One region of the Photobacterium atrarenae genome, then DNA from elsewhere that is predicted to be linked to it. Evidence: riboswitches for the same ligand, from Rfam matches in the RefSeq annotation. Region 1 holds a riboswitch; the other holds the start of a gene.

Region 1 (4,799 bases):
TTCTCGAAATCAATGACACGCAGGCCTACGTTCGAATCCAGCCCGGGATCACCCAGTCGCAGCTCTATCATGCCCTGCAAGAAGCAAGCAGTGAGTTACAGCTGGATATTACTGCCGCCGGCCTGCACACCAGCATGGTCGGAAATATCCTCGAGCGCGGGTTCGGCCATACCGACTACGCCGATCGTTTTGGTCATGTGCAATCCATGCGAGTGCTGTTGCCGACCGGTGAGATCATTACTACCGGCATGGGAATGTTTGAACACAGTGTGGCCAGCCACCTCTATCCCTATGGTACAGGGCCAATTCTTCAGGGATTGTTCAGCCAATCGAACCTTGGGATCGTCCTCGAGATGACGCTGGCGCTGCAACCGAAGCCAGCTTATCAGGCTACCGTCATTGTGATCTGCCCTCAAGAAGACGATGCGCCCAAAATGGTGGCCACCATCGGCAAACTCAAACTGGAGGGCGTGGTGACCAGCGGTGTGCATACCGTGAGCATGACCCGGGCGATGGGAGAGCAGGCACGCAAAGCACCTGGCGCCTGGGTACTGACCACCTCCCTGGCCGGACCGAAAAAAATCGTCAAGGCCCGGTACCAATACTTTAAGCAAACCTTAAAACAACAGATCCCCGGCGCAAAAATTCTCCTGCTCGACAATTTTCGCTGGCGACTGCTCGATCAGCTCAATCAGTATCTGAAATCGCCGCTGATTGACGGCCTCAAACTGGTGCTGGACCTCAAGCAAGGGGTACCGTCCGATGCCGCGATCCAGACTCTGCTGGACCACCCCACTGCCAGTTCTGCCATGAAAACCTCAGAATTTCCGGCCTGTTTTCGGTGGATCTGTGCAGTAAGCAGCCATTCCCGCGAGGATATTGCCAACATGCTCAGTATCTGCCGTCGCCTGTTCCGTGAATACGGTTATGAAGAGCGTTACAGCATGACCAATGTTAACGAACGGGCAGTGGTCCTGATCGCCAACATTCGCTTTGGCAAAACCGAACCCGAAATCGAAAAGGCAAACCGCTTCCACCACGCCATCGACAATGCGCTGCTCGCTGCCGGCTATTGCCCGTATCGCAGTGGTTCAGGGCTGTTTGACACCATTAAGCCCTTTGTGAACAAAGAACACCTGGCCCTGCTCGCTAAACTCAAACAGAGCCTGGATCCCAACCATATTCTGTCACCCGGCAAGTACTGGTTAGAGTACCCTGCCACCAAACCAACACCTGAAACATTGGCTGAGGCTGCCACTGAACCGCCTTCACAGCCGGTCGCCTAAGATAAAAACCTCCCCGCCGAGGCGGGGAGCTGCGTTATTGATCCGACCACACAGCCAGCTCATTGCCGCTGGGCTCCAGAAACTGAAAACGGCGTCCCCCCGGAAACGAGAAGATCGGCTTCACCATCGTACCGCCAGCAGCTTCTACCTTGGCCTGCGTTGCTTCAAGCTCAGCACTGTAGAGCACTATCAAGGCAGCTCCGTTCTGGGTCGAAGACTTCAAATCCGCCCGAAAAAAACCACCATCCACGCCCTGGTCTGAAAATGCGGTGTAATCCTCACCATAATCGGTAAATTCCCAGCCAAACGCTTGGTGAAAAAACTGCTTGGTTGCTTCCAGATCCACCGCCGGAAACTCGATATAGTTGATTTTGTCCTGATTTATCTGGCTCATCTTTATCTCCCTGACTGTGCCATGCCACCTTTATGTCAACGTGCCGCTATTGAACCATAGTCCTGTTCAACCGTAGACCACTGCGATGCAAACTTCCGCCCCCAGCCCGATAATTACACTTTTCACATTGCCCCTTGGTTAAAAACGTGGTTAGAATACAGCAACTTCTGGCACGAATATTTGTGTGTCCAGTCATTCTGAACAATCATTTTAGGTAAGTTAGTCGGGGAGCCATAGGCTGAGACCACTTCGGTGGGACCCGTTGAACCTGATCCATTTAATAATGGCGTAGGGAACTAGCAACCGTGTCTTCAGCCCCCTGCCCGATCCGTGCAGGCCTCTCTCAGACACCTGCTACCCTGCGCAACACCGTTAGGGGTAGTTATGGCCGTTCAATCAAAAACACCAATTACATTAACCATTGCCGGCTCAGACAGTGGCGGCGGCGCCGGGATCCAGGCCGATATCAAAGCTATTTCAGCCACCGGTGGGTATGCCTGCTCCGTCATTTCCGCCCTGACGGCGCAGAATACCCAAGGGGTCACGGGGATTTTCAACATCTCCCCAGAATTTGTTGCCGAACAGATGGACGCCGTTTTCAGCGATCTCGATGTCAAAGCCGTCAAAATCGGCATGCTCAGCGACAGCGCCATCATCCGCACCGTAGCGGCGAAACTGCGCCAATATCAACCGCCATTTCTAGTCATCGATCCGGTCATGGTCGCAACCAGTGGTGATCTGCTCCTGCAACAGGAAGCCATTGAGACCCTAAAATCTGAATTACTGCCGCTGGCTGATGTAATCACGCCAAACCTGCCGGAGGCAGCGGCCTTACTGGATGCAGAGATCCCGCACAATGAAGACGACATGGCCCAGCTGGTTGAAGCGTTGCGCGGCCTGGGCGCAACATCCGTGCTGCTCAAAGGCGGTCACCTGTCGCAAACGCGTGAAAGCACCGACTTGCTGATCCTGAGCGATCAGGTGCTCCGCTTCAGCCACCCGCGGATTGACACCCATAACACCCACGGTACTGGCTGCACCTTGTCCGCAGCAATCGCTTCTTTCCTTGCTCAGGGCTTGACACTGATCGAAGCCGTCCGCCATGCCAAAACCTACATTACCGAAGCCATCCGCCATGCCGATCAACTCCGGATTGGAGCCGGCCATGGCCCGGTGCACCATTTCTTTGACGGACATTTCCAGCCGGAGCGTTCATGATGTTGTCGCCAGCCGCAAGAACGCAATCACCCCCAGTACGCGTAAGCCTGAATCAGGCCTCGCTCCGCTACCGGGACGCAGACCATGACTTATTCGTTGATTTGAACCTGACCTTACCCGCCGGCCAGTGGACCTGCTTGCTAGGCAAAAGCGGTTGCGGCAAAACCACCCTGCTGCGGCATCTGGCAGGGCTGACCGATGATGTGATCTGGCAGGGCGAGCTGCTGACTTCCGATCAGCAGCTCCTGGATAACCGGGTTGCCTATATGGCGCAACAGGATCTGCTGCTGCCCTGGCTGTCAGTGCTCGATAATGTCTGTCTCAGCCAGCGGCTGGGGAGTAGTTCATCGCAGCCAAACACGACCAGAGCCATGGCACTGCTGGAAGCGGTTGGCCTGGCAGAGCAACACGCGGCACGACCGGATCAACTCTCCGGCGGGATGCGACAACGGGTTGCCCTGGCCCGTACCCTGATGCAGGACAAACCGCTGGTGCTGATGGATGAGCCTTTTTCCGCCCTTGATGCGGTCACTCGCCATAAGCTACAAAACCTGGCTGCTGAGTTACTCGCCGATCGCACCGTGCTGTTGATCACCCATGATCCGCAAGAAGCGCTGCGCCTGGGCCACCAGATCTACCTCATGTCCGGCCGACCGGCGCAGTTAACCCATCTGGATGCCCCACCATCGAATCCCCCCCGGCAGTTTGACGCCCAGATGGCAGCCCACCAGCAATCAATTATCGACCAACTGGAGCGTGATTATGGCTGATACTCATCCGCAGGTAACGCATCCGCAAGAAACACGGGGGGCACCAACATCGCTTCAGGCAGCACCGCTGGCGAAAACATCCAGCCCTCAAACCGGGATCTCCCAACACCTGCTGCGGGCACTAATCAGCTTTGGGATCATCCTCGGCCTGTGGCAAGCAGCGGTCATTGTCTTTTCGCTTCCCCCCTTCATCCTCCCGGGGCCGGTTGCGGTGCTCAACAAGCTCATGGCCCGGTTTGATGTACTCTGGCACCACACCCTGGTCACGAGTACCGAGGTCCTGCTCGGCCTGTTGCTTGGGCTGGCAATGGGGCTGTTCTTTGCTTTGCAAATGTTGCTATTTGCCCCGTTGCGTCGCTGGCTGCTACCAATTCTAATCACCAGCCAGGCGATCCCGGTCTTTGCCATCGCACCGATCCTGATGCTGTGGCTTGGCTACGGCATCGCTTCCAAAGTGGTGATGGCCGCGCTGATCATTTTCTTTCCCGTCACCACCTGTTGCTACGACGGCCTTCGGCAAACACCAACCGGATACCTGGATCTGGCCCGCACCATGGGCGCTACCCGCTGGCAATTGCTGTGGCAGATCCGCCTGCCTGCGGCCCTTCCAGCGCTGGCCTCCGGTATTCGGGTCGCCGTGGTGGTCGCACCGATTGGTGCCGTCATCGGTGAATGGGTCGGCTCGAGTGAAGGGCTGGGCTATCTGATGCTACAGGCCAATGCACGAATGTTTGTCGATGAGATGTTTGCCGCCCTGTTCATCCTGGCATTTTTCTCAATCAGTTTTTACTTCATTGCTGACGGTCTGCTGAAAAAAGCGATTCCGTGGCAAAACCAATAACACCGATTTCACACAACAGGAACTTGTTATGAAAAAGCAATTACTCCAGGGCGTTGCCGCACTCTCTTTATCGCTGGCATCATTCCAGGCTTCCGCCGAAAAGGTCTCTCTGATGCTCGACTGGTTTGTCAATCCGAACCACGGCCCGATTATTCTGGCCCAGGAAAAAGGCTGGTTTGCCGAGCAGGGACTAGAGGTCGATATCCAGGAGCCGGCCGATCCCAGCATTCCTGACAAGCTGGTCGCCGCCGGTAAGATTGACCTGGCCGTTTCTTATCAAAGCACTTTGA
Region 2 (4,799 bases), on a different contig from region 1:
AGCGGCGTCCATCTGGTAGCTGCCGAGCAGCTGATACAGATACAGCGGCAGGGTCTGGAAGCCCTGGCTGCCGAACAGGGCAATCGCGCCCAGATCGCCCAGCGACAGGACAAAGCCCATCGCCAGCGCCTGGGCGATCGGCTTGCGCAGGGCCGGCCATTCGACCAGTCGCAGCCGGGCCCCACCCCGCATGCCGAGGCTGTGACACAGCGGGTTGTACTGCTGGGCGATGTGCAGCATCGGCTGGCTCAGGGTTTTGATCACATAGGGCAAGGCCATCAGGGCATTGACGCTGACCACCACCCAGAATGCCGCGGCAAAGACGTCGGTAAACTGGCGCAGCAGGAGGAAGATCCCGGTACTCAACACCAACCCCGGCGTCACCAGAATCATGGTGCCGATGAGCTCGATGCCGTCGGCCGACAGGCCATGGTGGCGCAACCGCCACTGACGGCTGGCCAGCAGAATCGTCACGCCGCCCAGCAGTGCCAGCAGGCAGGCCAGCGAGGCGATTTTCAGCGAGGTCCCGACCGCCTGCCACAGCGCAGGATCGCTCAGCAGCGCCGGCAGTTGCGGGTTCAGCCCGGCACCGACCACCGCCAGCAGCGGCGGCAGCACGAGTAGCAAAGTGAAGGCAATCCACACACCGTCCCAGACTTTGCCCTGCCAGCTGTCGTGTTGTGGCGGCAGCGGACGGGCAGTCGCGCCGCTCAGGGTGGCGAGTGGTTTGGCAAAGCGTTGGCTGAATAACACCAGGCTGCAGCAGATCAGCATTTGCCACAGGGCCAGCATGGCCCCGCCGGCCAAGTCAAAGTCGTAGCGCAGCGCCTGATAGATCGCCAGCTCTATGGTGGTCGCTTTGGGCCCGCCGCCGAGCGACATCACCACGGCAAAACTGGTAAAGCAGAGCATGAACACCAGGCCGATGACCTGCGGCAGTTGCTGGCGCAACCGCGGCCAGGCGATTAAGCGAAACTTGCTCCAGCCGCGCATCCCCAAATGGGCGGCCAGCTGATGCTGTTCGTAGGGAATACTGTCCAGGCTCTGGTGCAGCAGCCGGGTGGCCAGCGGGAAATTGAGAAACACATGGGCCAGCAAAATGCCGTGAAGTCCATAGACGGAGAATGGCATCGATCCGCCCCTGTGCTCCAGCCACTGGGCCAGCAGCCCACTTTTGCCGTATATCGCCAGCAGGCCGAATACCGCGACCAGTACCGGCAGCACCAGGGTCATGGCGAACAGGCGCAGCAGCAGGCTGCGGCCGGGGAAACGGCGGCGGGAAAAGGCATAGGCGACCGGGATCGCCGGGACAATGCTGAGCAATGTCGACAGGAATGCCTGGTAGAAACTAAAGCCGGTGACATGGCGCAGGTAGGGATCCTGCCAGATCAGCCACGGGCTCAGGGAATGGGCCTGGCCAATCAGGGCGCTCAGGGCACTGACCACCAGGGCTACAATCAACCCGGCCGAGATCAGGCCGGGCAATACTTGGGTTACGCGGGTATTCAACAGCGTCTCGCTTTTAACGGGTCAGTGCATGTTGCCATTCACGGATCCATCCACGTCGGTTCGCCGCAACATCCTCTGCGGTAAATTCCAGCGATTTGGCCGGCAGGGTCAGTTGCTCAAACCCTTGCGGCAGCTCCTGCTTGACCACCGGATACATCCAGTTGCCGGTCGGGATCTCCCCCTGGAACTGTGGCGTCAGGATAAAGGCCATGAACTGATCGGCCAGTTTCTGGTTATTGCTGCCCTTCAGCTTGGCGGCCACTTCCACCTGCATATAGTGGCCTTCGCTGAAATTCGCCGCTTTATACTTGCCTTCGTTCTCGGCAATCAGGTGATACGCCGGAGAGGTGGTGTAGGAGAGCACCAGATCGGATTCGCCTTTAAGGAACATGCTGTAGGCTTCCGACCAGCCTTTGGTGACGGTCACGGTCTTCTTCGCCAGCTGCTGCCAGGCGTCGCTGGCTTGGTCGCCGTAGACGGATTTCATCCACAGCATCAGGCCCTGGCCCGGGGTCGAGGTGCGCGGATCCTGGTAGATGATGCTCAGATCATCGCGCTGAACCAGCTCATCCAGGCTTTTCGGCGGGTTGCTCAGCTTGCTGCTGTCGTAGATAAAGGCAAAGTAGCCGTAATCAAACGGGACAAACGTGGTGTCCTGCCAGCCGTTCGGCACATCCAGCTTGCTGGTATCGAGCTGGTGCTCGGCCAGCAGGCCGGTATTTTTTGCTTCGCTGATCAGGTTGTTGTCCAGCCCCAGCACGACATCGGCCTGGGTGGTTTTGCCCTCCAGGCGCAGGCGGTTGAGGATGGAAACGCCATCGTCAAGGGCGACAAATTCCAGGTTACAGTCACATTGGGCTTCAAAGGCTTTTTCAATCGCCGGGCCCGGTCCCCAGTCTGAGGCAAATGAGCTGTAGGTGTAGACAGTCAGAGTCTCGTCGGCGGCCCAGGCAGAGCCGGCGGCCATCGCCAGGGTCAAAATAGACAGATGTTTTTTCACGGTGCGCTCCTGATACGCTTGCATCCTGCAAGAGAAGAAAATCGTTTGAGCGGCTTAGGGTTGAGAAGGGCTCGCGGCATCGTGCTGCGACTTGGAAAAGCAAAGGCACTTCAAATCATCTCAATTCCTACGCCAGCATGATCTGGTTCAGGTTCAATGGGTTCTGCGTAGGCAGTCTCAGTCTGAGCCGGGCTCAGACACCCCATGAGAACAGCCGGTATTGTAATCTGCCCGGCGGTGGGTTGCCAGCTTCTCGCAATCGTCCGGCCTACAAGCACGTTAGCGGGCTTCGTTCAGGGCCCAGTTATAGTCGTAACTGACACTGTTGAGCGTCACCGGTTTCCCATCCCGGTAGCGGTTGAGGTGGCGTTGCAGTTGGGCACGGGTGCCGAAATCGCTGCCGTACCAGTCATAGATCGATGACAGACGTACCCGGTTGCCGCGCACCGCCACGCCTTTGTCACTGTTGATAAAGCGTTTGGCGCTTTGCTCGAGCAGGGCTTCGGCATTGGCGGCAGTAAAGGCCTGCGGCTGGAGATCCGGGCAGCCGAGGCTGGCGCAGTTCACCACGTAGTGGATGCGCGGGTCCTGCCAGATCGGGCGCAGGATCCGGTGCTCAATGTCATTGAGGGTCAGGGCTTTGCCGTTGATGGTAATAACCTCTTCATCCCAGGGACCGAAGCTGAACAGGCCGCCGAGCTTAGTGATCGAGCTCACGGGGTAGTTGTCGAGGATCAGTTTGACGGTGAGGGCATTGTAGAGGTTGACCCAGTAGGCAAACTGCTCGCGGCGGTTGAGCTGACGTGGATCGCTTTGGCTCAGATCGCGCACATAGCGACCCAGCTCGTAGCGATCGCTGTCGCTGACCTGACGGTAGCGAAACAGGGTCTGGGTTGGTTGGGTGACAAGATATTTATCCAGCAGCTGTTGCCAGCGGCTGTGGTCAACCTGCACCGTGCTAGCGGCGTTATGCGGCTGCCAGTCCGGCCAGAGGTCGGCTTTGGGCGCGGCGAAAATAGCGGGTGATAAGCAGAGCAGGATCAGAGCAAACAGGGAGCGCATGGGGTGTCCTTCAGATTCTAAGCGGTTCAAAGGAAAAGACCTGCGGGCCGCTGTTTTCTTTCAGTTTTTTGGGACAGATGTTGCCAGCATTGAAAAAGCCCCGGCACGGTGGCCGGGGCGGATGATATCCGCAATCAGGCCAGAAATGCCGGAATATTGCGTTCATACTCGGCGATTTTGTCCTCATGCTGCAGGGTCAGGCCGATGTTATCCAGCCCGTTCAGCAGGCAGTGGCGGCGGAACTCATCGATTTCAAAGTGGTACTGCTTACCGTTGGCTGAAACCGTCATGGCTTCCAGATCCACGGTGATTTCAGCCCCTTCGTTGGCGGTGACGAATGTGAACAGCTCATCGACTTCGGCGTCGCTCAGGCGCACCGGTACCATCTGGTTGTTGATTGAGTTGCCGTAGAAAATGTCGGCAAAACTCGGCGCGATCATCACCTGAATACCGTAATCGGCCAGTGCCCACGGGGCGTGCTCGCGGGATGAGCCGCACCCGAAGTTCTCCCGCGCCAGCAGGATACTGGCACCCTGGTAGCGTGGCGCGTTCATCACGAAATCCGGGTTCGGCTGCTTGCCGGCATCATCTAAAAAGCGCCAGTCGTGAAACAGGTGCTTGCCAAAGCCGGTGCGGGTGACTTTCTGCAAAAACTGTTTCGGGATAATGGCATCGGTATCCACGTTGGCAGCATCCAAAGGAACTACCAGGCCGGTGTGTTGTTTAAATCCTGTCATTGTTTCGTTCCTTCTGAATTATGCGGTCGCGGCTTCTGGTTCCAGCGCGCGGATATCGACAAAGTGGCCGGCACATGCAGCAGCCGCGGCCATCGCCGGGCTGACCAGGTGGGTGCGGCCGTCGCGGCCCTGGCGGCCTTCGAAATTACGGTTACTGGTCGAGGCGCAGCGTTCGCCCGGGCCCAGGCGGTCGTTGTTCATTGCCAGACACATGGAGCAGCCCGGCAGGCGCCATTCAAATCCGGCATCAATGAAGATCTTGTCCAGTCCTTCTTGTTCGGCTTGTGCTTTGACCTGCTCAGAGCCTGGCACTACCAGTGCTTGCACATTCGGCGCGACCTTGCGGCCTTTGGCCACGGCTGCAGCGGCGCGCATGTCTTCGATGCGCGAGTTGGTGCATGAGCCGATAAAGACTTTGTCGATGGCAAAATCAGATAGCTTTTTGCCCGCTTCCAGACCCATATAGGCCAGGGCTTTGGCCGCAGAGGCCT

The links. A riboswitch is a leader RNA that binds a small molecule or an ion and turns the genes downstream of it on or off. The one in region 1 is predicted to bind thiamine pyrophosphate.
Region 2: linked by a shared signal. The riboswitch ahead of thiB (thiamine ABC transporter substrate binding subunit) and the one ahead of thiD (bifunctional hydroxymethylpyrimidine kinase/phosphomethylpyrimidine kinase) in region 1 are both predicted to bind thiamine pyrophosphate.

What each region holds. Positions count from the first base shown of each region.
Region 1 covers NZ_CP101509.1:92,622-97,420, forward strand. Annotated here, with positions in the region: gene NNL38_RS16615 (FAD-binding oxidoreductase) at 1-1,286, shown strand, start outside; gene NNL38_RS16620 (VOC family protein) at 1,321-1,680, opposite strand; TPP riboswitch at 1,895-1,992, shown strand; gene thiD (bifunctional hydroxymethylpyrimidine kinase/phosphomethylpyrimidine kinase) at 2,065-2,898, shown strand; gene NNL38_RS16630 (ABC transporter ATP-binding protein) at 2,898-3,668, shown strand; partial or broken gene NNL38_RS16635 (ABC transporter permease) at 3,781-4,509, shown strand; gene NNL38_RS16640 (ABC transporter substrate-binding protein) at 4,538-4,799, shown strand, end outside.
Region 2 covers NZ_CP101508.1:3,049,311-3,054,109, reverse strand. Annotated here, with positions in the region: gene thiP (thiamine/thiamine pyrophosphate ABC transporter permease ThiP) at 1-1,509, opposite strand, end outside; gene thiB (thiamine ABC transporter substrate binding subunit) at 1,523-2,476, opposite strand; TPP riboswitch at 2,616-2,724, opposite strand; gene NNL38_RS14110 (DUF547 domain-containing protein) at 2,789-3,571, opposite strand; gene leuD (3-isopropylmalate dehydratase small subunit) at 3,706-4,308, opposite strand; gene leuC (3-isopropylmalate dehydratase large subunit) at 4,327-4,799, opposite strand, start outside.